Regions from separate parts of the Bradyrhizobium sp. SUTN9-2 genome, predicted to be linked through region 2. Evidence: riboswitches for the same ligand, from Rfam matches in the RefSeq annotation. Region 2 holds a riboswitch; the other holds the start of a gene.
The links. Region 2 has a riboswitch for cobalamin ahead of XF30_RS39250 (5-methyltetrahydropteroyltriglutamate--homocysteine S-methyltransferase). Riboswitches for the same ligand answer to the same signal wherever they lie in the genome.
Positions count from the first base shown of each region.

Region 1: another riboswitch for cobalamin. It lies ahead of XF30_RS38255 (TonB-dependent receptor); the one in region 2 lies ahead of XF30_RS39250 (5-methyltetrahydropteroyltriglutamate--homocysteine S-methyltransferase).

Region 1 is NZ_LAXE01000001.1:5,647,725-5,665,295, forward strand. It holds gene hydA (dihydropyrimidinase) at 1-1,439, opposite strand, end outside; gene XF30_RS26220 (aspartate/glutamate racemase family protein) at 1,496-2,158, shown strand; gene XF30_RS26225 (flavin reductase family protein) at 2,155-2,814, opposite strand; gene XF30_RS26230 (N-carbamoyl-D-amino-acid hydrolase) at 2,820-3,752, opposite strand; gene XF30_RS26235 (long-chain-fatty-acid--CoA ligase) at 3,856-5,538, opposite strand; gene XF30_RS26240 (aminotransferase class III-fold pyridoxal phosphate-dependent enzyme) at 5,535-6,830, opposite strand; gene XF30_RS26245 (hydantoinase B/oxoprolinase family protein) at 6,841-8,421, opposite strand; gene XF30_RS26250 (hydantoinase/oxoprolinase family protein) at 8,418-10,427, opposite strand; gene XF30_RS26255 (PepSY domain-containing protein) at 10,891-12,327, opposite strand; gene XF30_RS38255 (TonB-dependent receptor) at 12,340-14,697, opposite strand; cobalamin riboswitch at 14,811-15,012, opposite strand; gene XF30_RS26270 (histidine phosphatase family protein) at 15,085-15,657, shown strand; gene cobT (nicotinate-nucleotide--dimethylbenzimidazole phosphoribosyltransferase) at 15,650-16,702, opposite strand; gene cobF (precorrin-6A synthase (deacetylating)) at 16,708-17,457, opposite strand; gene XF30_RS26285 (energy-coupling factor ABC transporter permease) at 17,503-17,571, opposite strand, start outside.
Region 2 is NZ_LAXE01000001.1:2,565,371-2,577,203, forward strand. It holds gene XF30_RS11705 (FkbM family methyltransferase) at 244-891, shown strand; gene XF30_RS11710 (acyl-CoA dehydrogenase family protein) at 1,889-3,055, opposite strand; partial or broken gene XF30_RS11715 (carbonic anhydrase) at 4,938-5,682, opposite strand; gene XF30_RS11720 (thermonuclease family protein) at 5,691-6,446, opposite strand; gene XF30_RS11730 (nodulate formation efficiency C protein) at 8,200-8,922, opposite strand; gene XF30_RS38045 (hypothetical protein) at 9,514-9,783, opposite strand; cobalamin riboswitch at 9,922-10,123, shown strand; partial or broken gene XF30_RS39250 (5-methyltetrahydropteroyltriglutamate--homocysteine S-methyltransferase) at 10,227-11,149, shown strand; partial or broken gene XF30_RS39255 (5-methyltetrahydropteroyltriglutamate--homocysteine S-methyltransferase) at 11,477-11,833, shown strand, end outside.

The DNA of each region.
Region 1 (17,571 bases), 3.1 Mb from region 2:
GGATCCATGTCGGCGACGAGCCGGCCGGTCGGCCTGGCCGCCTCGCCGCCGCTGCGCGCGAGGAACTTTCCGCTGCCGGCGCTCGCGAGGCACTTGTCGCCCTCGATGATCACGCGGCCGCGCGAAAGCACCGACACCGGCCAACCCTTGAGCTTGCGACCCGCGAACGGCGTGTAGCCGGCAAGGTCGTGCATCATCTCGTCGACGATGGTGACCTCGCGGTTGGGATCCCAGATCGCGATATCGGCGTCGGCACCGACGGCGATCGAGCCCTTGCGCGGATGCAGGTTGTAGATCTTTGCAGGCGCCGTTGCGGTCAGCTCGACGAATTTCTCCAGGCCCAGCCGTCCCTTCGACACCATCGCATCGAACAGCAGCGGCAGCCGCAGCTCAAGGCCCGGCAGGCCGTTGGCGACCTGCTTGAAATTCGGATTGGGGCCGGCGCGCAGCTTGCCGGTCTCGTCATAGCGATACGGCGCGTGGTCCGACGAGATGGTCTGGAGATCGCCGAGCGAGAGCGCCTGCCACAGCGCCTCCTGGTCGGCATGCGAGCGCGGCGGCGGGCTGCACATCCATTTGGCGCCTTCCGCGCCGGGCTTGTCGAGATCAGCGGCGGTCAGGAACAGGTATTGCGGACAGGTCTCGGCAAAGACCTTGAGCCCCTGCCCGCGCGAGTCGCGGATCACCTTGGCGCCTTCGGCTGTCGAGACATGGAAGATCATGATCGGCTGGTCGATCAACGCCGCCATGCCGATCAGCCGGGTGAAGGCCTCGGCTTCCGACACGCGGGCGTGGCTGACGGCGTGGTATTTCGGCATGGTGTAGCCGCGCGAAAGCAGCCGCTTCACCATCCAGGCGATGATGCCGTGGTTCTCGGCATGGGCGCACAGCATCGCACCGGACTGGCGCGCCGCGAGCAGGATGTCGAGCAGCGGCTCGTCGTCGACCTTGAGGCGTTCATACGTCATGAAGATCTTGATCGAGGCGTGGCCCTGCTTCACCAGCGCGGGAATGTGTTCCTCGACCGTCTCCTTGGTCGCGTCCGCAATGATCATGTGAAAGGCGTAGTCGATCACCGCACCCTTCTTAGCCAGGGCGTGATAGTCCGCGACGACCTCAGGCAGCTTCATGCCGACATGTTGAGCTGCGAACGGAATCACCGTGGTGGTGCCGCCGAAGGCGGCGGAGACGGTGGCGCTCTCGAACGTATCGGCATTCATGATGCCGGCGGCCGACAGCTGCTCGATATGGGCATGGCTGTCGACCCCACCGGGCAGCACCAGCTTGCCGCGCGCGTCGATCTCGCGCTTTGCGGGCGGAAGCCCGCGGCCGATGGCCGCAATGGTCTCGCCGGAGATGGCGACGTCGGCCTCGAAGACGTCTGTGGTGGTGGCGACGCGGCCGCCGCGGATGATCAGGTCGTAAGCGGGTTCAGTCATGAGGCACTCCGTGATAGGCTCAAGGCACGTTCGCTAAATCTCGCAGGAAGATCATCATGTCCCGGCCGCGCATTCTCGTCATCAACCCGAACTCCAACCACAAGGTCACGCAGGGGCTGGAGGATGCGTTGAAGCCGCTCGATTTCGAGGGCGGGCCGGAAGTGGTCTGCCAGACGCTGGCCGAAGGTCCGTTCGGCATTGAAAGCCAGGCGGACGCAGACAGCGTTGCGATCCCACTGCGAAAGCTGGTCGAAAGCGACAACAGCTCGGCCGCCTTCGTCATCGCCTGCTACAGCGATCCCGGGCTGCAAGTTTGCCGGGAAGGCACCGACCGCCCCGTGTTCGGCATCGCCGAGTGCGGCGTGCTGACGGCGCTTTCCCGCGCGGAGACTTTTGGCGTCATCGCGATCGCCCAGCGTTCGATCCCGCGTCACATGCGCTATCTCAGGCAGATGGGCCTGACCGACCGCTTCTCCGGCGAGCGGCCGCTGAACATGAGCGTCGCCGAAACCGCTTCGGGCGAAGGTACGCTCGCCAAGATGATCGAGGTCGGCCGCGCGCTGCGCGACGAGGACGGTGCCCGCGCCGTCGTGATGGGCTGCGCCGGCATGGCGCGCCATCGCCGCGCGCTGGAAGACGCGCTGCGGATTCCCGTCATCGACCCGACGCAGGCGGCCGTTACCATGGCGCTGGGTACGGTGCAGTTCTCGGCTCACTAGGCGTCCTTCAGCTCTTTGGCACCCTGGCGCGCGAGCCATTGCGCATGGCTCTCGCGGACAAGGGCAAACGTATCCCGCTGAGTGGTGTAGAGATTGCCGAACATGCGGCCAATCGGCCGGTAAGCGTCGAGATCGACATACATGTTGGCGCTATCGACCAGCCCCTCGCGGGCGTGAACCCGCAAGACCTCGCCGACCAGGAGCTCGCGATCGGGCGAGAAGGTCATCACGACATGGCGCCGGCATTCCAGCGCGAAGGGCGCCGCGGCGAGACGCGGCGCCTTCACGTCGACGGAGGGAAGCGTCGCCAGGCCCGTCGCGGCGACCTCGCTGTCTCCGGAGGGGAAATCGACCGCGCAGTCGTTCATTGCGACCGACAGCGCCTCGTCCACCATGTGCACCACGAACTCGCCGTCGCGATGGATGTTGCGGGTGGTGTCCTTCGGCGAGTGATCCGGCTTGTGCTGCAGGCCGAGCACGATCAGCGCGGGACTTTCGGAGAACACGTTGAAGAAGCTGAAGGGGGCGGCATTCACCGTGCCGTTCTCATCCAGCGTGGTCACCAGCGCGATCGGCCGCGGCACCACCACGCCACACAGCAGCTTGTAGCGATCGCGCGGATCGAGCTCACGCAAGGAAATGCCTTTGTCGGCCATCGGCGTCACGTCTCCGGCGGCGGCACCGCGCCGGTCTGGCTGGTGATCAGGCCGTAATGCTCGATGCGGCGATGCCGGGCGAAATCGAAGATCGTGGTCTTGCCGAAGACCGTCGCATCGAGGTCGCAGGCGTGGACAAGAACCTCGTCGTCCTCGCTCTTGGCCTCGGCGACGATCTCGCCATTGGGATCGACGATCAAGCTGCCGCCGAACAGCGGGTGGCCATCCTCATTTCCGGCCTTGGCGACCGCGACCACCCAGGTCGCGTTCTGATAGGCGCCGGCCTGCACCGAGAGGCGGTTGTGGAACAGGCGCTTCTCGACGCCCTCCTCGCTCTTCTCGGCATTCACTGACGGCGTATTGTAGCCGATCAGCACCATTTCGACGCCCTGCAGGCCCATGACGCGATAGGTCTCGGGCCAGCGGCGGTCGTTGCAGATCGCCATGCCGATGATGCCGCCGAGCTCGCGCCAGACCTTGAAGCCGAGATCGCCCGGCTCGAAATAGCGCTTCTCCAGGTGCTGGTGCGAGCGCTTGCTGTCGTATTCCACATGGCCAGGCAGATGCACCTTGCGGTATTTGCCGACGATCCTGCCGGACTTGTCGGTCAGGATCGCGGTGTTGAAGTGGTGGCCATCGGGCGTCAGCTCGGCATAGCCGAAATTCATCGCGATCCCGTGCTGGGCCGCACGCTCGAACAGCGGCCTGGTCGCCGCGTTCGGCATTTCGCGCTCGAACCAGATGTCGAACTCGGCGCGGTCCTCGACGTACCAGCGCGGGAAGAACGTCGTCAGCGCCAGCTCGGGATAGACGATCAGGTCGGCACCCTTGCTCTTGGCTTCGTCCATCAGCGCGATCATGCGCTTGACCACGACCTCGCGGCTGTCGGCTTTCTGAATCGGGCCCATCTGGGCGGCGGCGACATTGACGATGCGCATCAGCGAGTTCCTGGTGATGTCTGAGGGGAAGCGTCGGCTTGCAGGATCTTCCGCGGCGCCGAGCATAACTCGGCTCCGTGCCGATATTCCAGCCAAGCAGCTTTCATGCCGTCCGCCCCCATTCGGCATCCTGCAACAGCCGCCAGTTGATCTTGTTGCTGGCGGTGCGCGGCAGCGACTCGACGAAGACGACGGCGCGCGGCGCCTTGTAGCTCGCCATCGCGCTGCGCGCCCAGCCGACGATGTCGCCCTCCGACGTCGTCGCGCGCGCGGCGTCATCGAGCACCACCAGCGCCTTGACGGTCTCACCGCGATAGCCGTCCGGCGCTGAAACGATGCAGCATTCCCGGATGGCGCGGTTCTGGTACATCGCCGCCTCGACCTCGGCCGGCCACACCTTGAAGCCGCTGACATTGATCATGCGCTTGAGGCGGTCGACGGCGAAGAAATAGCCGTCGGCATCGCGATAGCCGAGATCGCCCGTGCGCAGGAACCGCTTGCCGTCGCGTTCGATGAAGGCTTCGGCATCCGCCTCCGGCCTGTTCCAGTAACCCTGCAGCACCTGCGGCCCGTGCACGATGATCTCGCCGACGACATTGTCGTCGAGCTCGATCAGGCTCTCGGGATCGATCACCCTGGCGTCGGTCTCGTGCACGGCGATGCCGAGGCACTGCCGCTTCGGCGCCGCCATCGGATTGAGGTGCGTCGGAGACATCGTCTCGGTCATGCCGTAGCCCTCGACGAAATCGAGCCCAAACCGCCCCTTCAGCCGTTCCGCGACGGCGGTCGGCATCGCCGCGCCGCCGCCGGTCAGCACCTTGAGCTTCGCAAAACATTTGTCGCGGAAGCTGGCGCTGGCGAGCACATCCACGATCATGGTCGGCGCAGCGTTCCAGAACGTGACGCCATAGGTCTCGAACAAATCCGGCAGCAGATCCTTGTCCCAACGCGCCATCAGCAGCAGCGTGGCGCCGGCGACGATGGCCGCATTCATTGAGCCCTGCATGCCCGCGACATGGAACAGCGGCATGAAGCCGGTCATCACGTCGCTGCCATTGAGCCCATACCAGCGCGCTTGCAACACGGCGGTGAACAGCGCGCTGCGATGGGTGTGCATGCACGCCTTGGGCTTACCCGTCGTGCCGGACGTGTAGGGCAGGATCATGAGATCGTCCGGCCCCGCCTCCATCGCACCCGGCTGCAGGCCCTGCACTATCGCGGGCGACCACGAATACCAGCCCGGCGATGAAGGCGGCTCCAACGGCGCCTCGGTCACGCATGATGGCAGTGTGTAGGGCGTCGCGGCTGGAACTTCGTCGCGGTACTGCGCGACAATCGCATGCGTAATCGCCTCGCCCACCAGCGGTGCAAACACATCGCTTAGCTCGCTGCCGATGATTGCAACCCTGGCGCCGCTGTCCGCGGCGAGATACGCGATCTCGGCGGTCTTGTTCATGGGATTGACCGGCACGATCACGGCGTTCGCCCGCATCGTCGCATAGTAAGCGATGACGTATTGCGGCGAATTCTGCAGCGCGATCATGACGCGGTCGCCGCGCTTCACGCCGCAAACGCCTTGCAGAAAGCCGGCCATGGCATCGACCCGGTCGCGCAGCTCGGCGTAGCTCAGGCTCGCCCCGTAGAACATTGTGGCCGGATGCGTTGGCCGTTCACCTGCAGCGCACGCCAGCGCGTCGTAGAGCGTCCCCTCCGGCATCGCGAGATGCCACGGCTCATCCGCCGGCCAGGCCGGCGAACGACGAGGTGCTGCGTGGTCCGCGATCACCCGTGCTCCTTATCGGCAATTTCGAGGCCGTGGTCGAGCGCGTCCAGAAGCTGGTTAGCCTCCCACTCGGAAATCACCAGCGGTGGTGCCAGGAACAGCGAGGTCTGCTCGCCGCTGGTCCCGATCACGGCGCCGGCTTCCAGCGCGCGCTCCGCGACCCGCGAGGCGATCGGCACCTCGGTGGTGTCGGCGTGCCAGGCCCGCCAGTCCGGGCCGTGCAGCTCCACCGTCCAGTGCAGCCCCTGCCCAGCCACGCGCTGCACGCTCGGATGCTTTTGCGCGATTGCGAGGAGGCGGCGGGTGAACAGCTTCTCCAGACTTTGCACGTGGTCCAGAATCTTGTCCTCACTGACGACCTTCAGATAGGCGCTGACGGCCGCCATGCTGATCGGATGGCCACGCAGCGTGCCGTAGTTCTGCCAGCTCGTGCCCTTCAGCCGCTCGACGATATCTTTGGACACCACGACAGCGGCCACGGCCGCCGCGCCGCCGCCGAGCGACTTTCCGAGCGTCACGATATCGGGCCGGCTCTGCGCGCCCTGGAACGCGAACCAGCGGCCCGCGCGGCCGGCGCCCGTGACGACCTCGTCCGCGATCCAGTAAGAGCCGGCCTGCCGGGCGCAGCGCGCGACCTCGTCCTGATAGGCCCCGTCGTAATAGATGCCGCCTTGGGTGTAGTCGATGATCGTCGCGGCCGTATCCGAGAGCAGGCGCAGGGCGTCCGCGAGATATTCGCTGGGCGGGGTGTTGTTGGCCGGCGCGCCATAGATCGCCCCATCCGGCGCCGGCAGGATCCGCACCGGCGCCATCGGTGCCGGCAGCTTCGAGCCGCCGGCGTGCACGGCGAGTCCGCCGTGCCATTGCGGCTGCACCGTCATGCTGCGCGACAGCCCGGTGATGCCGTGATAGGCGCGCTCGCGCGTTGCCAGCGCCGAGCGCTGCGTCAGCGCCTGGCAGAGCGACAGCGCCATGTCATTGGCCTCGCTGCCGCTGATGCAGAAGCGCACCGCGCCGACCCAGTCCTCTTCGCCCATGAAGGCGATAGCCATCAGATCGTCGGCGGCCTGCTCGCGGCCGACCCAGGTCCAGCCTTCGTTGACGACGGGCGTATCGGCCGCGCGGCGGATCGCCTCCACCATTGCAGGATGGCGATGGCCGAGACCGCCGCCGGTATTGCTGCCGTCGATCAGCTTGCGGCCATCCGCAAGATGAAAGTAGACGCCCTCGCCGCCGACCACGGCCATCGGCGCGGCCTCGCCCGCATTCAGCCCGGTTCGCAACAATCTGCTCATCGCCACTGCCTCACTCCGCCGGAACGGCGCCGTAGCCACCGCCACCGCACATCTCGATCGTGACGAGATCGCCTTGCTGCAACACCAGGTTCGACTTGCCGTCGATGGCGACGTCGGCGCCCTGCCGGACCAGCGAGATGCGGCAGGCCTTGCCCGATTCGCCGCCCTGCATGCCCCACGGCGCCATCACCATGCGTTCGACGCAGGTGGTCAGGTGCATCGAGGGCGCCAGGATGCGGTAGGTGCGGACTGAGCCGTCACCGCCGCGATGCGCGCCCGCGCCGCCGGAATTCCGGCGGATGGCCTGCTGCTCGAGCCGGATCGCGTAGTTCGCCTCGATCACCTCGACCGGCGTGTTCGAGGTGTTGGACAGATGCACGCGGGTCGCGGACGTGCCGGCCCGATCGTGCCGCGCGCCTTCGCCACCGCCATGGACTTCATAGAGCATCTTCCACGACCCGTTCGGCCGCGGCTCGGCGAAAAACAGCACGCCCGCGGTGGTCGCCCCGCCCGCCGACAGGCGCTCGGGGATCGTGTCCTGCATGGCACGGAAAATCGCATCGACGATGCGCATGGAGGTCTCGTGATTGCCGGCCGCGACCGATGCGGTCCAGCCGGGCTCGAGGATCGAACCCGGGCGCGTGATGATGGTCAGCGGCCGCAGTGCGCCGGCATTCTGCTGCATGTCGCGTCCGCTCATGATGCGCGCGGCATAGGCGACCGCCGAGCGCGCCATGAACGGCGTCGTGTTGCAGAAATTGGAGACGCGGTCGCAGCTTCCGGAGAGATCGAAGGTCGCTTCATCCCCGCGAATGGTGATCTTCACATGGATCCGCGCCGGCGCATTGTTCGCGCTGCCGTCGTCGAGATAATCCTCGCCCTCGTAGACGCCATCCGGCAGATCGCGCAGCGCTTCCCGCATCTCAATTTCGGAGAGGTCGTGGAGGCGCGACTGCGCCGCCATGAAGACGGCTTTGCCATGCTCGCGGCAGAGCTCGACGATGCGCTTCTCGCCGGCCTTGGTCGCCGCGATCTGGGCAAGAAGGTCGCCCTCGCAGGATTCGGCATCGCGGACATTGGCCTTGAGCAGCTGCACGATCGGCGTGTTGAGGCCGGCTGCGGTTGCGATCAGTACCGGCGGAATCCGCATCGCCTCCTGGAACGTATCGACCGCCTTGGCGAAATAGCTGCCGGGCCAGGTGCCGCCGATGTCGGGCCAATGCGCGAGGCTGACTGCAAAGGCGACGATCTCGCCGTCGAAGAAGACGGGACGCACGACCTTGACGTCGTTGAGATGATTGCCGCCGAGCGCGCCAACATTGTAGATCACGACGTCGCCGTCGTTCAGGCCATCGCGCGGCATCACCTTCAACAGTTCGGGGATGGTGTAGGCCATCGCGCCGAGGTGGATCGGGATGTCGCGGCCCTGCCCGACCAGGCCGCCGTGACCGTCGGTGATCGCGGAAGAGAGGTCGCCGGCCTCGCGCAAGAGCGGCGAGCGCGCCGAGCGCGTCATGACGAGGCTCATCTCCTCGGCCGCGGCGGAGAGCCCGTGCCTGATGACCTCGACGACGAACGGATCGAGCTTCATGCCGCCCTCCGCGTCAGGAACAAATTGCCTGATGTATCGGGCTTTGCCTGCCAGCCCGGCGGCACCACCACTGTCGACCAGGCGTCTTCGATGATGGCGGGACCATTGATGGTCTCGGTGAGCGAGGCGCGGTCGACGATCTCGGTTGCGATATCGTGGAAGCCGTCGAACGAGCAGGTGCGCGTGCTCATAGACACTGCCCTCGCCGCAGTCGCCGGCCGGCTGACAATTGTCGTCGACGGGCGACGCGCCTGCACCCGCACCGATTCGATGACGCAGGGCTCGCCGGTCGCATAGCCGAACAGCTCATGATGCCGCGTCAGGAAGTCCTGCTTCAGCCTGGCGACGTCGAGCGGCAGCGTGAAGGATACCGGAATGGCGTCGTTCTGCGCCGCGTAGCGCATCAAGGCCACCGGCTCGACCTGGATCTCGGCCTTCGCAACATTGTTGGCGAGAAGCGGCGCCGAGGCATCGGCAATCAGGGCCTCGATCCGTTCCGAGGCGCGGGCGAGATCGATGCCGTCGAGGGCGGCGCGAAGGGTCTGCTGCTGCAGGAAGCTGAAATCGGCGGTGAGGCAGCCCAGCGCCGAGAATGCGCTCGAGGCACTGGGCACGACCACCTCCGCAATGCCGTAGAGACTGGCAAGGCCCGCGGCATGCATCGGGCCGCCGCCGCCGAAGGCCAGTAGCGTGCAATCGCGCCCGTCGATGCCGCGCTCGACCGTGACGCGGCGGAGCGCGCGGGCCATGGTCGCGTTCGCGACCTTGATGATGCCGAGCGCCGTCTCCGTCAGGCTCAGCCCGAGCGCGCGGGCAATCGGCGCGATGACGCGCTTTGCGGCCGCGATGTCGATGCCGATGCGGTCGCCAAGCTTGGTCTCAGGATTGAGATAGCCGAGCACCGCATTGGCATCGGTGATGGTCGGCTCCGTGCCGCCACGGCCATAGCAGGCCGGGCCCGGCTCGGAGCCGGCGCTCTCCGGCCCGACCGTCAGCCCGCCGGGACCGTTGCGCACGATCGATCCACCGCCGGCGCCGATCGAATGCACCGCGAGCATCGGCTGGCGCAGCGGCTTGTCGCCGAGCATGCGGCCGTCGGTCATCTCGGCCTGGCCGTCGACGATCAGGCACACATCCGTCGTGGTGCCGCCCATGTCGAAGGTCAACATCCGCGCGCAGCCGAGCTGGCGCGCGATGCTGACCGACGCCGAGACGCCGGCCGCCGGGCCCGACATCGCCATCACCAGCGGACGCTGCTTCACCGCCGAAATCGGCACCATGGCGCCGGCGGAGTGAAACACCTGCAGGCCGGGCCCGATGGGCAGCCGCTGTTCCAGCTCGCTGAGATATTCCACCGCAATCGGCATCGCGGCGGCGTTGAACACGGTCGCCGAGGTTCGCTCATATTCGCGCGCCTCGGGGTTGACCTCGTGTGAGAGCGAGACGTGAGCGACCACATCCTTGAGCCGCTCGCCCAGCATCTTTTCATGCACCGGATTGGCATAAGCGTGAAGGAGCGCGACTGCGACGCTCTGCACGCCGGTCCCCTTCAGCCACGCCACCAGGCGTTCGACCTCCGCTTCCTCGAGCGCCTTCAGCACCCGCCCCTCATGATCGAGGCGCTCGGCGAGCCCAAAGCAGCGTTCAGGCGGCACCAGAGGCGGCGATTTCGGCGGAATGTCGAGCCGGTAGAGGTCTCGGCGGCGATAGCGCGCGATCTCGAGCACGTCGGCAAAGCCTTCGGTCGCGACCAGCGCCACCTTCGGCAGCCGGTTCTCGACGATCGCGTTGGTCACGCGCGTGGTGCCGTGGACGAAGCGCTTCACCTCGCTCTTGCGCAGGCCGACCGCCTCGATCGCCTCCAGCATCGCTTGCACCGGTGCGTCGGGGCGCGACGGCACCTTCGCAATCCGCGCTTCCGCGGAATCGCGCCGGATCGCGATGATGTCGGTGAAGGTGCCACCGATATCGGTGCCGACCTCCCAATGATTGCCGGGATCGCTCATCTGCACAATCAGCTACGCGTGACGTTCATCATCATTCCCTGTCATGCCATCACGTGCGAGCGTGCGACAGAGCGATGGCCGCGGGATAGGGTCAGAGTTGTCGCAAACCAAAGCGCTAGCAAGCCACCGGCCTTGCGCGGCGCAGCATCGGCTGCACGTTTCCGTGCAGCGCTGCTCGCGCAGAGAGCAGAAGGCCGCGAAGTCAAAATGTGCAGCGCACCCTTGGATTCTCCGAGGCAAATAGAAGCGCCCGTTGCACTGCAATCGGATCGCACAAGGCCGTTTGTCTAATTTGCAGGCGATCGGTCGGCGGTGCGGGAGATAGCACTGACCAAGAGCTATGCACGCAGGTCGGCTCAGCCTCTCTTTATTGTACGGTCGGTAAGCGAGGACATCACCGGCCGCTGGTGGATAACCCGGCGCGCCGAACGGGTCGCGCCGGGTACGGAGATTTCGCGACTGGCTATGCGCTCGCTAGCCATGCCCGCAAGCGCCGCCAACCGATGACGATGCCGGTGATGGAGAACATCAGCCCGAGCGTACAGAGCCCGACAATGAGAGCGTCACGCAGCCGCGCATGAGCCAGCAGAATCGGGAAATCAAGCGTGTGCAGCGCACTGTAAAGCCAGCGATAGGCGCGGCGCGACGGGTCCAGCCTTTGCAGCACCTTGCCATCGGCGGCATCGACATCGAACCAGAGATCGCCGCAGGTCGTCCGGTAGACAGGAGCCCCCGGAAGTGCGGATTGCGCCGGATAGCCGTCGTTGCTGGCGAGCAGGAACGGTGCGGCACAGCCGGTGCCAAGGCGCGCCGTCAGGTCGCCGATCTCCTGCCTATCCAGGTATGCCGCCTGTCCATCACGCGGCGCCTCTCTAGCCCTGATCAATGTCTGGTGGCCTAGGGCGATCCGATCGCGCCGATAGACCTTGCCGTTGAACGCGAACCATTCGATCTCGCGAGCCGAGGGGGATATTGGCTGCCGATCCAGCGTTGGAGCTTCCTTCCAATCGGGCGCGGCGTTCACCACGCCGGCCTCTGCCGGCGTCAATTGCCCGCGCGAGAACAGGCGGCCGTGATCCATCGACAGCCAGCCGCTGAAGATCCAGGTCAGCACGAACACGGTCGCGACGAGACCGATGATGTGATGCAGGGCGTGCCAGCCCCGATAGGGCGACGAGAGCTGGCGTCCCCGCATTTTCACACGCACGATTCCGAGCACCGCGCCAAGCAATGCTGCGATCAGGGCCAGCAGCGACAGCGTCCAGACCACGCGATCCCACAGCGCCCAGCTGCTGCGCAGAATTGTCGGATAGATCCAGTGCAGCACGCTGCCGGCCCAGTTCCACGCGCGCTCGCTGCGCGTCGTATCCAGGACGACTTCGCCGGTCAGCGACGAAACGTAGACCTCCGTTCCAGGGGCATCGCCGAGAGCGGCGCGAAACAAGGGGCGATGGCGATCAAAACCGTTCGGCACGCTCCATTGATCGTAATCCGACCGCGCGACGATCGCAGCGCGCACCGCCTCAAGCCCGCGCTGACGTGAATAAGCTTGCACGATGGTGAGCGCGACATCGGCTGATGTCACCGACGCGTCTCCTCCATCGGAGGCGCGAACCGCTCGCGAACCTATGGAGCCCGAGACGACGTAGACCGGTCCATCGCTCCGCTGGATCAGCCGAACACGCCTGCCATCGGCAATCCCGCTCGCCGCAACGGCGTCCGCGACCGAGATCCTCATCCCGTCGCGATCGACCGGCACAAGTCCGGCAAATCGCTCCGCTTCCGTCAGCGACGGAAACGGGACGAAGTGCATGACGATCCCGCTCGCGAACCACATCGCGAACAGCAGGCAGAATGCGATGCCGAGCCAGCGATGCGTGAGGACGATCGCGCCCATCATGCGCTCAAGGCCTCACCATTTGAACGCGGCCGATATTTCATAGGTACGCGGCGCGCCCAGGAGGATCTGGTCCGGATAGAACGGATCGCCCCAGATCGCATAGCGCTTATCAGTGATGTTGCGGACACGGAAGGTCAGGCGGGCCTGGTCGACCGCATTGAACGCCGTCTTGGGGATGTCGACGAAGGCGTAGACGTCGGCCACGGTGTAAGCCTTCATCGTCACGACGTTGGCGTCGGTGTTGTAGCGGTCGCCGACATGACGGCCGGTGATGCCAAGCTCCACCGGCCATGGTGTGAAGAAGCGATACGACGCGCCGGCATTGGCGACGATACGCGGCACGTTTGGCGGCGTGTTGCCGGAGAACGAGCCGCCGGCAAAATTGTAGTCGGCATAGCGCGCATCGACATAGGCGATGTTGCCCCACAGCCGCAGCGGCTCGATCGGGCGTATCGAGGCGGCAAGCTCGACGCCTTTCGACTCCTGTCGTCCGGCGATGTTGAGTTGCATGCCGCCGGCGGCCGCATAGACGTTCTTGCGCAGGATGTCATAGGCCGAGAACGACCACTCCGCCCGATTGTCCCAGAACAGGTGCTTGACACCGGTCTCATAGGTGCGCGCGGTGGTCAGATCGAGCGGCTGGGTGGGCGAGAGCAGGAAGATGTTGTTGGCTGCGACGTCGGCGCCGGTGGCGTATTGGCTGAAGAAGGTCAGGCCGGGAACGGCCTCCCAGGTGTAGCCGATGCGGCCCGTCACCGGCGCCCAGTCTTTCCTGAATGGGAAGCCCACCTTCTCCACACCGTTCTTGTCGGTCGAGTTGCGGTCGAGCCCGATGTGCTCGACACGAAGGCCGCCGATCAGCGCGAAGCTGCGCGTCAGCTTGAGCCTGTCCTCGAATGACAGCGCCTCGTTGTCGATGCGCGCGGTCTGCTGCTGCGTCGTGAGCAGGCCGTAGAAACCGCGGTTGGGGTCGACCAGCGAAACGGAATCGCCGGGAAAGTTTGCCGCACCGGGCCTGACGAAATCGAGATAGCTCGACGACAGCGTCGTGACCAGCCGGTTGTCGAAGCCCGCAATATTTGTATCCCAGATCAGGTCGGTGATGTTGCCGACCAGTCGCTGACTGTGGGCGACATAGAAACGCTCGCGATCGACCAGGTTCGTGGTGGAATTGAACGCCTCGATCTCGTTATTGAACCAGGTCCGTTCCGCGCCATAGCCATAGGCCTGACTTTTCAGCGTGAGGTCAGGCGCGAGCTTCAGCTCGAAGCCGCCACGCAGCCACACTTCCTGCGCCACGTTGCGGTTATCGAGAACGTTGTAATTGGTGTTGAAGGTGCGGTCGTCGATGGTGACGGCACCGAGATTCGTTCCGTTGTAATTCGAGACGTAATTGCCGGAGACGATCCCCGTCGTCGCATGCGAACCGCTGAAGGCCACCGGCACCAGCGGCGCGCCCCAATAGGCCTTCGAGCGGTCTTCACGATATTCGACCGCACCCCAGATCCTGAGGCTGTCGGAAACACGGTAGTTGAGCTGGCCGGACGTGCCGAACGTCTTGACATTGGTGTCATCGGCAAAGCCGTTGAGGGCGGAACGGCTGATGTCGAAGCGATAGTCCAGTCCCTGCACATTGGTGCTGCCGCCGGAGCCGTAATGGGCACGGAACGAATTCAGCGAGTCCCAGGAGAAATTGGCGTCGTTGCTGACAGCTCCGGTGTGCGGCTGCTTGGTGACGAAGTTGATGGCACCGCCCGCAGCGCCCTCGCCCGAAATCAGCGAGGCCGGGCCCTTGAGAAATTCCACCGCCTCCAGATTGGCGGTATCCACGATCCGCGAGGTCATGTTCTGCGGACCGATCTTGATGCCGTTGTAGAGCGTGTTGATCTGGCTGTTGGTGAAGCCGCGCATCGAGAAGGCCGAAGGTTCGGCCGGGTTGTCGCCCGAGGTGACGCCGGCGGCGCCCTGCGCCACCTCGGACACGGTGCGATGGCCCTGCTCGCGCATGGTTTCGGCCGAGATCACCTCGACCGTCGCGGGCGTCTGCCGCACCGTCAGGCCGAGCCGCGAGGCGCTTTCGGCCACGGCATTGGTGTTGAGCGGCGTCTGCACCGTCGAATCCGGCGTGACGGGTCTTGGCGCTGCGGATACAGCCGCCGGCCTGCGCGCTGCCGCGCGGCGCGCGCTCTGCGCCGTTCCTGCTGCCGGTTTGGCCGGCTTGCGGGCCTGGGCGGGCGACACCTCGATGGGCGGCAGCGGCTCTCGGGCCTGCTGCGCCAGAGCGGCAGGCGGACCAAGAGCGGCGAAGGACGTGAACGCGGCGGAAACCAGCAGGACGCGGCGCGGTCGTGCGATACGGATGGAAGACACAGGTGAAAACCTCGGTATGACGTCAGTGGCACGTCACAGCGAACGAGGTTTCACCTTCGGCCTTAGCCGTCCGATGAAGCCGAATGTCTGTACTCCCCGACCGACATCTTCGCGTGTGACCACGGCTGACGGCAGGTCTCCTGGCTCGCGGGTCGTGACCGCTTCGTCGCCTTCCCGGGACCGAGGACCCAGTGGCTCGTGACGAAGGATTCACCGCTTACAGTTGCGGGGGCAGCCGCGGCATTGGGGACATTTTCCCCGCACCGCATTCCCTTTTCATTCCCTCTCGGGAAAACCGTCGTGAGCATCTAGGATTACCACCAAGACAGAGTCAATGTGCCAGTTGCGGCGTTGGGGCCACAGCAACCAACTTCCTTGGAGATGAGCATGGAAGGCGAGACCTTCCTCTGGTTGATCAGGCATGCGGCCGTCGCGGGCGTGCCCGGGACGATCCATGCGGCCGATGCGCGGGCCGACCTCGGCGATCACGCTGCATTGGCGGCCCTGAGGCAGCTGTTGCCCGCCGATGTCGCCGGCTATGCCAGCCCGTCGCGGCGCACGGTCGAGACGGCGCGCGCCCTGGAACTCGAACCGGAGCTGATCAGCGAGTTTCGCGAGCAGGATTTCGGCGACTGGACCGGTCATCGGCATGACGAGCTCGCCGCGACCGGCGGCGAGGCCTACGCGCAGGTCTGGCGCGATCCCGCGCACGGACGGCCGCCGAACGGCGAGAGCTTTGCGGATCAGGTCGCCCGCGTCCGCCTGGGCCTGGCGCAGATTGGCGCAGGCTCCGCGGCGCTGGTCGTTCATTCCGGCACCATTCGTGCCACGCTCTGCATCGCGCTCGATCTCACACCGGACGCCGCGCTGCGCTTCGTGATAGATCCGCTGTCGCTGACCCGGATCGACCGGCTCGCGGGCGGCTGGCGTGTCGTGTCGGTCAATCAACGCATCAGCTAGGCCGATCCGGCACGTTGGCCTGCGCGAACGTCGCCATGCCGTTGTGAAGTGCGCAGGCCGAGCGCACCAGCGGCAGCGCGATCGCGGCACCCGATCCCTCGCCGAGCCTGAGATCGAGGCTGATCAGCGGCTGCACGTTCAGCGCGCGCAACACCAGCCGATGTCCCTGCTCCGCCGATTGATGCGAGGGCAACAGGAACGGCTGGCAGGACGGGTTGAGGCGCACTGCTGCCAGCGCCGCCACCGAGACGATGAAGCCGTCGAGCAACACGGGAATGCGGCGTTGCGCAGCCGCAATGATCGCCCCCGAGATCGCCGCGATCTCGAGGCCGCCGACCGCGCACAGGATCTTCTCGACCGCGGCTCCGGCGACGCCGTGGCGCGCGATCGCCGCATCAATCACCCGCGCCTTGTGCGCGCGGCCGGCCGCATCGACGCCGGTGCCGCTGCCCGCGATCTCCCCGGCGCTCACACCGAGCAGGCTCGCAGCAATCGCCGCCGACGTCGTGGTGTTGCCGATCCCCATCTCGCCGAAGATCAAGAGATCAGGCCGGCCGGCCTCGGCGCGCACCACCGCGCGCTGCCCGGCCTCGAAGGCGAAGGCCAATTCCGCCGGCGTGAGCGCGGCCTCGACACTGAAATCGCGGGTGCCGCTGCGCGGCTTGTCGGTGACGATTCCCGCGATCTGCGCCTCGGCCAGCGTGCCGGCGTCGACCACCTCGAGGCTCGAACCCAGCTCGCGCGCCAGCACCGAGATCGCGGCGCCACCGGCAGCAAAATTCGTCATCATCGCGATGGTGACGGCTTGCGGATAGGCCGACACGCCCTGCGCGACGATGCCGTGGTCGCCGGCGAAGATGATGATCGGCACCCGCGCGGCGCGTGGTTGCTCGGTGGCCTGCAGGCCCGCAAGCTCGATTGCGAGCTGCTCGAGCCGGCCGAGCGCGCCGGTCGGCTTCGTCAGTTGCGCCTGCCGCGCAATGGCCGCCTCGCGATGAACAGCGGAGACCTCGGGGCAGTTCTGGGTAACCCATTCGGGAAGCATGCTGCTCAACGCCTGCGTTTGATGATGTAGCTGTCCATGATCCAGCCGTGCCGTTCGCGTGCGTCCTGCCGCACGGCGGCAATGCGCGCGCCCAGTTCAGCCAGCGCGCCGGACATGATGATCTGATCGGGCATGCCGAGATAGGCACCCCACCAGATCTGCAGGCCTTCTGGATCCAGCGATTGGAACGCCGTGCCGCCATTGAGCATCACGACGACGGTATCGACGCCCTGCGGCCAGCCGCCTTCGCGCAAGCGCCGCCCCGTCGTGACCAGAAACGGCTCGCCGATGTCGTTGAGCGGCAGCGCATGCGCCGCGCACAGCGCCTGGATCGAGGTGATCCCAGGCACGACCTCGATTGTCGGCAATGGATCGAGCCGCCGCGCAATGCGCAGCGAAGAATCATAGAGCGAAGGATCGCCCCAGATCAGCAGCGCGACCTTGCCCTCATCTTCGAGATGCCCAGCGATCGTCTGCGACCAAATCGCGGCCACCGCATCGTGCCAATCGTCGACGCCCTTGCGGTAGTCCGCCTCGGTCGCATCGCGCACGGGAAGATCGAATTCGGCGATGCGCGTCGTTTTGTTGGTGAGCACAGCGGCGCAGATCGTTCGCCTGAGATCGGCGAGATCGGATTTCGTAGTCCCCTTGCGCGGGATCAGGATGAGATCGGCGGCGTTGATGGCGTCAACGGCGGCGCGCGTGAGCTGCGCGGGATCGCCGCAACCGATGCCGATCAGAGAGAGCGTTAGCATCGCGAGCGCGATGGGCGGCCACACCGGCCGCCCATCGCTGATCTCTTACGCCGCGTTGTGCAGGCGCGGGGTGACGAGGCCGGGCGCGGTGACGCCGCGCAGCGACTTCGCCAG
Region 2 (11,833 bases):
GGCAACTTGAAAGAGCCAATACGACGATCTGGCTCACTGAGGCCGCGCGTTCCGACGATAAGTTCGAGAATTGCATCGGGATGGATAACCTCTCAGTTTGATGTCGATGGCATCCAAACAGCTGTCGTGGATCAAAAGGACTGACTGACAAATGAAGCTTATACCTTGATATACATTGTGCAGCGGCTTCTGGCGTGTGATGTCGAAATTCACCAAATCTCCGCGCACCATGGAAAAGCAGCTGTGTCGTCCGTAGAAGTACATCAGCACATCATCTCACTTCTTAAGAAGCCGAATCCAGTCATCCTGGATATCGGCTGCAATGACGGGACTGATACGCAAAAGTTCCTAGAACTCTGCCCGCAACCCCAGCTCTACTGCTTTGAGCCGGACCCCAGAGCGATCGCGCGCTTCAAGAAGAAGCTCGGCCCATCCCTCAATAGGGTGAAGCTGTTTGAAATAGCCATCAGTGATCGAAACGGGACGATCGACTTCTACCCCAGCAATGCAGATGGCGATGCAAAGGATTGGGACCTATCCGGTTCAATACGCCGTCCGAAGAACCATCTTACCGAGTACGATTGGGTCCGGTTTGATCATCCTGTCTCGGTTGAAACACGGCGGCTGGACGACTGGTGCAGCGAAGCTAAGCTGGACGGAGTCGATTTTATTTGGATGGACGTTCAGGGAGCCGAAGCCGACGTTATCGCCGGCGGTATGCGGACGTTCAGCAACACGCGTTTCATCTACACCGAGTATAGTGACCGCGAGCTCTACGAAGGGCAGTTGTCATTGCAAGCCATTCTTAACTTATTGCCATCCTTTGAAGTGGCGGCTCACTATCCGCGCGCAGTGGAAGGTGATGTATTGCTCAAAAATGCGCGCGCCTAGCGGCTCATATCGAGCGTCTCATTCATGACCTGACCAGCGGACTCCGTGCTGGCCACAGCTGCACAACGGTGATCGTCAAGCGGCTATCGTGAGCTGGACAGGCAGTGCGGTTTGTCCATTGGGCCGGCGTGCATGTCGACCGACCCATTGGGAGCGGCCAGCGCCATGGCGGTGCTGGGGTCCACGCGGCCCGGAGGAAGGCAGGCCGTGCGGCTACCGTGGCGATCGAACCGTAGCAGCACGGGCTCGCGCGCTCTTGGCGCCGCTACGTCGGACCCGCTCGACCGACACTCGCCAGGATCTAATGCCGATCACGCCGAATCTGATCGCGCGGCTTCACCGGCGCAGCCAAAACTAGGTCCGGCTTGCCGATATCACTCCATCCTAAACGCATAGGGCTCGCTGTATTGGCTGCCGCCATGGAACTCATCAGCCGCAAGATAGCCGGCCGGGCGAAGCGCGACCTCATGAAGGCCGAAGCGTCTTTTCCGCGCCGTCGTTGCCAATTCGCCAGCAGCGGGCAAGAGTGGATTGATCGACTTTCCGATCGGGCGTATACAGTACGCGCAGGCTAAGGTCGCACGGCCGCTGCCAGCGCTTGCGTGCCCGCATCGATGAGCCGCAAGGGTGAATGCTAGGATAATGCGCCATTGAGAGCTTCTTCCGCACCGTGCGCCACAAACGGCAAGTAGGCAATCGGTGCGAGAGTCCCGCTAGCGCGTGATTTGGAGAGTTCGTGAGTTGAACCGCGAGCCGTTTCGCATAAGTTCAGGTGTATCCTGCTCGGTAACGTCGATGATTGAGGGGCTAAGAGGCTATAAGGACTCGTATGTTTGGACAACGAACGGGTAGTCCAGGATATGTAGCGGGATCCTTTGCCCTGCGGTGTCTTTGTTCAAATTGAAACAAGGGGCCACGCCCTCAGCGGCAGGCCACTCATCGCGCAAGTTCAGTAATCCGTTGGCGTGGCGTGTGGCTTGCCCGTGCGTGACCAACTTTATGGAAAGCCCGGCTGTATTGCACTTCCCAGAAGGGCGCGGCCAGCGCTCTGGAGCGTTCCCTCGTTTAAAGCTGCGTGCTGGGCAACCACGAAGCTGTCGCACATGGCCCGTGCTAGATTACTGGCGTTATAGAGCGCCTCAGTTCCAGCCAGACCGCTGGCAATTCTGCAGACCTCAGCGCCCTGCCGCGCGGCGTTCGTCGCCGCGAGCCGCATTAGCGTCGTGGTGCCAAGATTTACCTCACCCTTGAGCGCTTCCTTCCACAGCTCCTCGGTGGCGTCGTAAAAGAAAGAACGAGCGGAACGTAGCATCGCTTCGGCTTTGGCGATTTCAAGCTGCACATAGCCGCGCTCAGCCATCACGGGCGCTCCAGTGATCGAGGCACGGGTTGCGGCCATGGCGATCACCTCGTCTATTGCAGAACGCGCAATCCCGATGCCAACAATCGCATGCGCCTGCGCGGCGAAGGCGACGGATGGATAACAATAGAGCGGCCCATCAAGTGTCGGCGGACCGCCGCGGATCAACGTCCATTCCTCTGGCACAATGACGTCGCTGACGACGACGTCGTGGCTTCCGGTGCCTTGCAGTCCGATGACGTCCCAATTGGGCCGAATTGTCACCTTCTCGGCCGGCATCACCGCTACACGCGGAAGATCACCGCTCGGATCGTCTTCCAACGTGATACCAACTCCTATCAAATCCGCCTCTGGCGAGCCGCTAGCGAATGGCCACACGCCGTTCACGATAAGTCCCTTGGCGCATCGCTTAGCGGGTTGGAGTGGGAAAAGCGCACCCGCCAACACCACGTCAGGTCCATTGGCGTACACTTTGCGAAGCGTGTCGTCCGGAAGAGCAGCGAGGTAGCGAGCTCCATCCCCGAAGCTGGCGACCCAACCGGCGGAGCCGTCGGCCTCGGAAATGCGCTCCACCAGCCGACAAAAATCGGCCGGCGTTCGCTCCTCGCCGCCGAATCGCTTGGCAGCCATAGCCCGATAGACGCCGACGCGTCTGAAACTGTCGATGATTTCTTTTGGAATCTTCTGCGTGCGGCTAAACTCGTTGCGACGCGCACGGATCTCGACGAGTAGCGGCGACAGATTAGCCCAGGTCGCAGCCGCGGCGTGGGTTCTGGAAGTCACCGTTTCTGGTGGAGCGTTCATAGATCATCCTCCGTGTCTTGAGCCGGTCATCGCCGCGCGTCATTCATATGGGCGCCGCATGGCAAGGCCAGGTGATTTGGCCCCGCTGGACGGCGTTCTCAAAGCAGTCGCACTTGATATCGAGTCCATGAGATCGGACACGGTAGCTTCCCAAACTTGTGCGGCCGGACGCCTGACCGAGATATAGCTGTCGCCCTGCCATTGGGGCTGACCGGCAAAGCAGCCGATAGGCTGCGGCGGGATCGATCCGCGTTTGTCGAACTGAATCTCCGGCGGTCGATCGGGGCATGCGGTGCATGTCGTTTCCACATGAACGTGTGGTCACACTTGTGACAGGCCGGGTCGAACCACGTTTGGAATTCTTGAGTTGTGCTTGGGAGAGCGCCCAAGCCTGCGGTCTCTTGCCCGTCTTCCCAGCAATTGACGTGCCATCAAGCATAGCTGCCGGCTTTGTCTGAACTGCGCGAGATCACTCCGCCGTGCCGTGCCAGCGCAATGCTCTTGCGCTCCGGTTTGCTTTTAGGCACAAGATGTCCTTAACAGGCCGCGAAGAAAACCACAGAGGCGGACCGCGACCGCCACCAACCCGGTTCAACGTTCCTGCTTAAGCTTAAGTCCGGCTCCGGTCTCCTGAGGTTTACCAACAGCCCAAATGTGCTGCTCCTGCGACTGCTGGTGAGCGCTTGCTTAGAAGCAGAGTTCAAGAACGCAGGTGTTCGTGAAACGCACGGCGGCTCCGGACGCAATTGCACGATCAACTCCGCGTTCGAGGTGACTGCAAGAGTGGTCCGCTCATGCGAGCGAAGACGAAGCGTTACGAACAGGTTTCGGTGGCTTTCCGGGCTTGCCAGCGACAGAGGAGTCTGGCCACGTTCTGACATACCGAACGCAAGTTCGAGCACATTCCTGACTGGCCGACCCTCTTGCGGCCGGTGGCGCCTCTTTCTTCGGCGATCTACCAATGCTTGCAGCCTTCCGAGCTTGCCAAATTCGTGCGACAACTATGCGCGCACCACGAGCTTTGTGACAGACCAGGCACGACACGTTTTGAAGCTAGTGCTCTGTTCCCACTAAGCGAATCCGTGCTTGAAGGGCCTGATTGTGGAAGCGCGGTTACCAGATGCTCTCCGGCCTGTAGGCGCGGTGCGCGCGCTGAAACATGGCTGTTGTCGCACCGAATTGACCTGCGCAGATAGAACAAGAAACCTGCTAAGTCTCGCCGCGACTTAGAACCTACCAGCCCCCGCGTAAAGGCGACGCACTTTGTAAGCTTCGAGTTTCTTCTCGTGCCGAGCTCGTCATGGAGGACGGCGAACGAGACCATCTAGCGAATGATTGATGCGCGGCTGGTTTTCCGATGGTCCCGGTCACCAAATGGCTCATGCAGGAGGGCTGTCTGGTACGGATACAGGTAGCATGTTGCTTTACAGCCCGGCCGGGCAGTCATGCTGGTTGTTCTGTGTGATCCCTCAGCCCTGGCTGAGCTCGGTTATAAAAGCATGACCGAGGATGCATTACCCAATCGGAGACGAGAAGCTCTCGGGATCGTCGCGTGCTCTGGAGTTCAGAGCCTGCAATGCTTCGCATTGCAATCTGCTACCCGAACCACCTCCATTGGGTTGGCGGCTCAATCAGGAGGCATGAATGCTGCCGGACGCGCTATGTGTGTTTCTTGTTGCTGGCCGCGCGTTGCCAACATGAGTGCGTAAAACACGAGAAGAATTAAGAGGCCGCGCATATCTAGGAGTCCTGAAGCGATGACAATTGTAGAGCGGATAGTATCCGGGCGTATTTGTGGTAGACGTTGGACCAACAATATTGCGCGGATCTGAAGCGATGTATCAGGCGGCAGACGATTGCCGGGAGCGTGAAGGCGCTAGCATCAGCTCACGATATCGACCTTGCCGGTGTCGATCCGATACAGGCCCCCGACGACCTTCAGTCGGTTCTGCTCGACTGCGCCGTTCAGAATTGGACCTGTCCGATTTCAATTTGTTGACGTTATCGATCACATTTTGTCGGGTTGCTTGGGCGATCCCGTCGCCGGCTTGGTCGCGAGATGCTTTCACTGCAGGAGAAAGTGCAGTTACCAGGGATAAAATGTGCCCCGGCGGCCGCTTATCTTCATGGAGCGACTTGATCGTGGCGTCTATCGCACCGCAATGATCGTGGCCAAGTACGAGGATCAGCGGCGTGTTGAGTATGGCAACCGCGTATTCCATACTGGCGAGCGTATCATCGTTAGCGAAGTTACCGGCCACGCGGCAGACAAACAGATCACCTAATCCGCTGTCGAAGACAAGTTCGGGGACCACGCGGGAGTCGGCGCAGCTCAGAACCGCTGCATATGGATTTTGTCCTTCAACCAAGACCGGCCGCTCGCGGCTGAAATTGTCGGCTCGTGGTGCGCCCTGGACATAACGATCGTTCCCCTTCAGCAACCGATTCAGGGCAGCATCTGGCGAGAGCAGGTTGTTTGGCTTGGGCGGGCCTTTTGCTTCCTTCGCATCGACAATCTTACTGCCGAACCGCAGGAAAACTGTCGAAACAGCGAACAGCAACAGTGACCGGCGCGAACGCGCGTGCCTGGTTAAATGGTGCATGTCTTGAGAATGGGCTGCTTTCATGTGTCGCCTCATCGCACGGCCTTACGCCACCCGGTGGCGTCGGCTTCCGCTTCGCTGCAGAGCCAGCGTCCACCGCGCGTCTTCGTCATGTCGAGTTGTTCGTAACCGGGTTGCCCTGGCAGGTAGTAAATGCGCTCGCCTCTGCGCTCGACAGTGCCTTTTATCAGGCACTCGGGCGACGGCGGTTCCGATAGCAAGACGGATCCAAGCAGAACTTCCTGAGCGTCGACCGGAACCGACGTCGCGCCCACGATAATCGTGCCCCGATTGCGGCGAGGCCAGTCCCAGGGCGCGATGAATGCGCCGGACCACAGTCCCGCATTGGCTGTGCTCGCCACCAACTCATAGACAATGTAGCTATGGTGAGATGCACCAGCCGATAGCGCCAAGCCTGAGCGTACCATCCAGGCGTTTACATCCTCGCCTTCGATGAAGCAGCTGCCGAGGGCTCGCCGATACTCATCGACTCTTTCGGTATGGCAATCCCACGTTCGCCCATTCGAATGCTTGATGAGCTCGTCGCGAACAGCTACGCCGCAGGCCCATTTCCGGCCCTGTGCGTCGAGGCAAATCTGATCCGTCTCAGGAGCTTCGATGCCTGAGAGCCGGACGTTTGTTTTCTCGATCTCGATCGTATTGCCATCGAGGATGCGCGGAGCACCGCTGAGTGTCACGGCGAAAACCGGAGATGTGATGAGAGCGATCAATACGAACATACTTCCGGGGTGCTTCATCCCGACAATAACCTTTCGCTCCTGATCCATGTTCACGCACGATCCGGTGCCGATACATTCGATTGCTCGACCGCAGATGTCCGTTCGGCTTTCGATGTGTGCTTTATGAGAGCCTGGCGTGAGTTCGAAGCTACGACCTGACGCTGCGTAAGGATCAAGAGATTTGTTTCCGTGTGCGTGCGGCGGTATCTTTCGATCATCGACGCCTCTCTTACCCTGAACGCGCTGTACCCTCTGCACCTGAGGAGGAGATCCTCGTGGCGCCGAACTCGAGATGCCAGACAAACCCGAGCCTTGGAAGGCTGTGCTACCTCTTTGCAAAAGTGAGGACCATGAAGCGTCGGTGCTTGCGGCGGAGTCAGGCTTGGAGGAGCAACCTTGCGATGGTTGATGACGACTTCCATCAGCAAACCGGACAGTTCCGACGAGGGCGATGAATTCGCCCCAAAAGTCGTGTCACGAAAAAGATCCTCAAAAATGATCTGGTCTGACTCGCTCTGGCCTGTGTAGGCAAAGTACGCGACGGAGTTCAGCCTCAATGCTCGCCGCATAGATGAAGCGTTCTTTCGAGAAAATCGCGGAAATCCGGTACCTTCTCACGCCGAGCCATATGATCGTTGCTACCAATCGCACTGTGGCATTTGGCTCCTCCGCGCTGCACCATAGGTCGTTGGTGCTACCGCCCATCCATTTGCACAAGAACTGAATTGTTTATGACTCAGGCAGCGCTACGGGCGGCCGCTATTGGTCGTGACGGTTCCTGCGATCTCGAGTGGCTTACCCAGGAACGCTAGCATCAGCGCCCGTTTGCTCCAGGAATTGGAACGGCTGCGATATGGAGCCGCGCTTTGCCGTGGATGCTCCGGGCGTGCGCAAGCTGCCCACGTGTTCGGACAATCGCGAGTGCCATCCTGATGCAATTCAGTGTGAGGGTTCAGTCCACAATACGCGTTTGCCCATGGCGCACGCGGGGCGAATAGCTCTGGTACGGTTTAGCCGACTCAAGCTACACATCATTCTTCAGCACCTCACTAATAATGGGAATGACATGGTCGCAGTCGTTCGGGAAGTATCGGTCTCATCTTAAGCGCTTGAAGTAGATGGTCAGCTCAGAGCGGAATTCGCAACCAAAGACGGTGCCACGGCAGGTGGAGCAGAACTAAAGAAGCGGTTTCCCAAGCTTAGAATCCGGGTCTATGACGTGCAGACAAATCAGTGCGAGGAAATCTAGAGCCGAGTCAGTGGCGCTCGACGTTCTGCGTACAGCTCCGGAGCTTCCCGGCCTGCGACTCGGAAATGGGCAGGCGCTCAGCGGGTATGCCGGGCTTGCTACCAGTGTAACTTCCTCGCCCATTTCGTCTCGGCATCGGTTCCTAGGGCCGGGTCAAAGTCGCTACGCTCACGCTCCTGCGCACGTCACGCAGTCACGCGACGTGCGGAGCACACACGCCGAATCGGCCCGGGCCCGAGGCATCCCCCAGCGCTCTAGCGAAGAATGCATGAGAGCTGGTGCCCGCACAACTTGGTTGCTCTCACTGGGTGGAGTGCAGGCGGGCAAACCACATCTCGCAAACTAGTGCGCCGCTGAGCTCGACACCTGGCGGAAAAGCGCCATCGTGCTGCTCGACCTTTCGTGAGGCGGGCCGAAATGCTGCAAGAAGGGCAGGCGCACTGTTGCGGAGCCGTAAACATCACAACTGCAGACCGCGTATGTCTTGCAGGTGGTACGAGGCGTTCGACCGTACGGCAGCTGCGGTCCGATGTTGCTTTGCGCGACCGTCTACTAAGGCCTTCGGTCTCCTAAGTCTTCCTCTTCCTTTGGCTCGGTGCGTTGGAACCAGGATCCCGGAGGAAATTTAGCGATCCGCTTGGCAAAGGAGGATTGTGGCTCCCAATCTTGGCCTTCGCTCTTCTCGAAAGTGATGACCCCGTTGTGTGTAAAATAACGTGGTCCTTGGAGATCGCAATTCACCAAGAGCAGAATACGCCACAGATCGCCTTTCTCGTTCGGCTTGTCATTCCGCTTCGGTAAGTAGTCTACCCCAACAGGTTCAATGATAGTGCAGCGGCCTTGCCCTAGAAGATCGCCGAGCCGGCCTTGCGGCGTAGTCACAAAGTTGAAGTTAGTCGGATCATGCAGAAAGCGAAGATTTGCGTTCCTTTCACCATCTGCGACTTCTCTGGCGATCAACGAGAGCGCTAGGGCGCGCCAGCCCAATTCCATGGGCTTCGCATAGGTTGACGCCAGTTCAGTCGTGCCGTCGAGCGCAACTTTCCAGGTGATAGCGTACTGTTCGTCTGATTTGTTGTCTCGGTGCCTGGTCCATGAAACGAAAACATAGTCGTTTTCGCCAAGTTCAACGACGCCCCACATCTGAGGGACGAACTGTGCCACCTTCGAGACATTGGAGATAATTTGTTCTACCGTCTCACCATCTTGCGCTCGCCAAGTTGACTTGAGTCTTTCGACAACTGGGATGTCGCTTGCGCGAATACTGTTGCTCATGGTCGCCGGCCAGGCTAGGCAGATTAGAAGTCCGCTCAGGCAACGCCATAGCGCGGGTCTTCCCGACATTCTCTTCATAACCCTCGGCCTATCGCGTTTCATCCGTACATCTTTCAAAGCGGGCCAACCTCGAACCTGCTAGGAGCGAGCGAGCCCAAGAAGTTTACGGAAACGCGTCGGGGCACCCGCGGCTATCCCGTGCGGGCAGGCGCTCCCCTCTATGTCACGCGCCGCTAACTTCCCTACCCAGCGACAGCGTCAATTGGCTGAGCTGGACATGCCCAGCGGGAGAGACTGGGCATGTTCGAGGGGCTTGCATTCTTCGTGCCAGGCAGCAGGCGGAGATTTGCACGGGTGTTATGTCATTCTTGTCGACTTTCCGACCTGCGCACGTTCGATGTTTCCATTCAGTGTATCGGCCGTAGCTTGTGCATCCTTGTCCCGCACTCGATAGTTTGCGGAAGAGGTAAACGCCTCGATGCCAAGTGCCTAATGAGAATCGGCAGTGCGTTTGCCGTCCTTGAACCGTGTGGTTCGCTGTCGTTGCCGTCGGCATTCGATCTACATGATGGCTGGGGACACGAAGCCGACTTAATCGACAAACTTTGAAGCGTGGCTGGCACGCAAATCAACCTGCTCGCCGCGTATGTTTCTAGATTGCGCCGGTTGCCTTGACGTATTCAATGCGGATCCTCTAGTTGAGAAAATAGCTGGCCAGCCGACGTGCTGGGCGAACCGCTGGAAATCGGAAGCCGCATCGAATGCATTCTGCTCGAAACGGCGGTAATTCTCGCCGCGCAGGCTGGTTTTGTCGGGTTCATTGATGGGGCCGCCTCGCCTCAAGGCAGCTCCGATGCTCACTCCGACATCTGGCAAGGGTACTTGCGATTGCAGCAGCTCTGTTTAGAGAATCATAGAAATGCACGGTTATTCGCCGAGTAGATGTCACAGAGTAGCTTGGCACATAATCTGAGAGGTTGACGGAAGAGTCCTCCTGCCGATAATCGAAGTCGTCGAGGTTCTCCGAATCCCACTTGATCCGGAGCTAAGAGGGAAGCCGGTGCAAATTCCGGCGCTGCCCCCGCAACTGTGAGCGGCGAGCTACTGTCCAACGATGTCACTGAAGCCCGCACGGCTTTGGGAAGGCCGACAGCAGCGATGACCAGCGAGCCAGGAGACCTGCCCCGACGATATATATTGGTCCACGGGCGGGGTGTCTCGGTGGTGCGCCAAGCAGCCGTCGCACGCGCGACTTCTTCTGCCTGCGTCCGCCATGGCCTTTGTCCCCAACAGGGGTTAAAACTATGTCTCTTCTCTCTCTTCCGGTTGCTACGCTCGGAACGCCACGCATCGGTCCAAGGCGTGAGCTCAAACTGTCTCTCGAGAGCTACTGGGCGGGAAAGATCAGCGAGCAGCAATTGCTTGAGGACGCATCCGGCCTGCGCGCCGCGAACTGGGCTCGTCAGAAATCTCTCGGCGTCACGATCATTCCGTCGAATGACTTCTCGCTGTATGATCAGGTGCTCGATACAAGTGTCATGGTTGGTGCTGTCCCGGAGATCTGCGCCTCGAAAGGAGAATACATTTCCCTCAAGACGTACTTCGCCATGGCTCGCGGATCACAATGCGACGACCAGGATGCGAGTTGCGGTCTCGGCCCACGGGGGTCTCGCGCACCCGCGCAGGAAATGACTAAGTGGTTTGATACCAACTACCACTACATGGTTCCCGAGTTTCACAAGGGACAGGCGTTCAGACTTTGCTCTCGCAAACCCATCGAGAGTATGAGGAAGCAAAGGCTCTCGGCTTTCAGACCCGCCCTGTCCTGATCGGGCCCGTCACATTCCTAAAGCTCGGCAAGAGTGCCGATAGCGCGTTCCAGCCCCTGTCCCTATTAGATAATTTGATACCGGTCTATATCGAGGTTCTGCATGAATTGGTCGAACGAGGGGCAAGTTGGGTTCAGTTTGACGAGCCCTGCCTGGTCCTTGATCTGAACGAAGCGGTACGAAAATCATTGTTACATGCCTATAACCGGTTCGCAAAGGAGGGACCGGCTATCAAGATCATGGTTGCCAGCTATTTCGGCGACCTAGGCGACAATTTGGATACCGCCTTGAGCCTCCCAGTTTCGGGTCTGCACGTTGATCTGGTTCGAGCGCCAGAGTTGTTGGATCAGATCGTCGCTGTCGGTCGAAGTGATCTCGTCACGTCGCTCGGTGTCATCGACGGCCGGAATGTGTGGCGATCCAACTTGTCGTCGCTCCGTCGGCGGTTGGAGCCCGCGATTGCGAAGCTCGGCAAGCACCGTGTACAGCTCGCTCCATCCTGCTCGCTGCTTCATGTGCCGGTCGATGTTGAACTCGAGACCGGGCTCGCGTCTGACGTCAAGAGCTGGCTTGCTTTCTCTGTTCAGAAGATGCGTGAGCTTGCGATCCTGGCGCGAGCACTCGCTGGCGACCAAAATGTCGGGCTCGCTCTTGCCGATTCGGAATGCGCTGCGACTGCCCGCTGGACTTCGCCGAAGATCCATGATGCCAATGTCGCTGCCCGGATGAGGGCGATCGACCAGACGATACGCCGGCGCACAAGCCCGTTTGCCCGTCGTTCCGAGATCCAAAGGGCACGCTTTGGACTACCTGCGTTTCCCACCACGACGATCGGATCCTTTCCGCAGACCACAGAAGTCAGAAATGCGCGGGCGGCGCATGCGCGAGGCGCGTTGAGCGACGAACAATACGATAGGTTCATCAAGGAGGAGATAGCCCGCGCCGTACGTTGGCAGGAGGACATCGGTCTTGACGTCCTCGTGCACGGCGAATTTGAGCGCAATGACATGGTGCAGTACTTTGGCGAGCAACTCGCCGGCTTCCTATTTACCAGGAAGGGATGGGTACAGTCTTATGGTTCG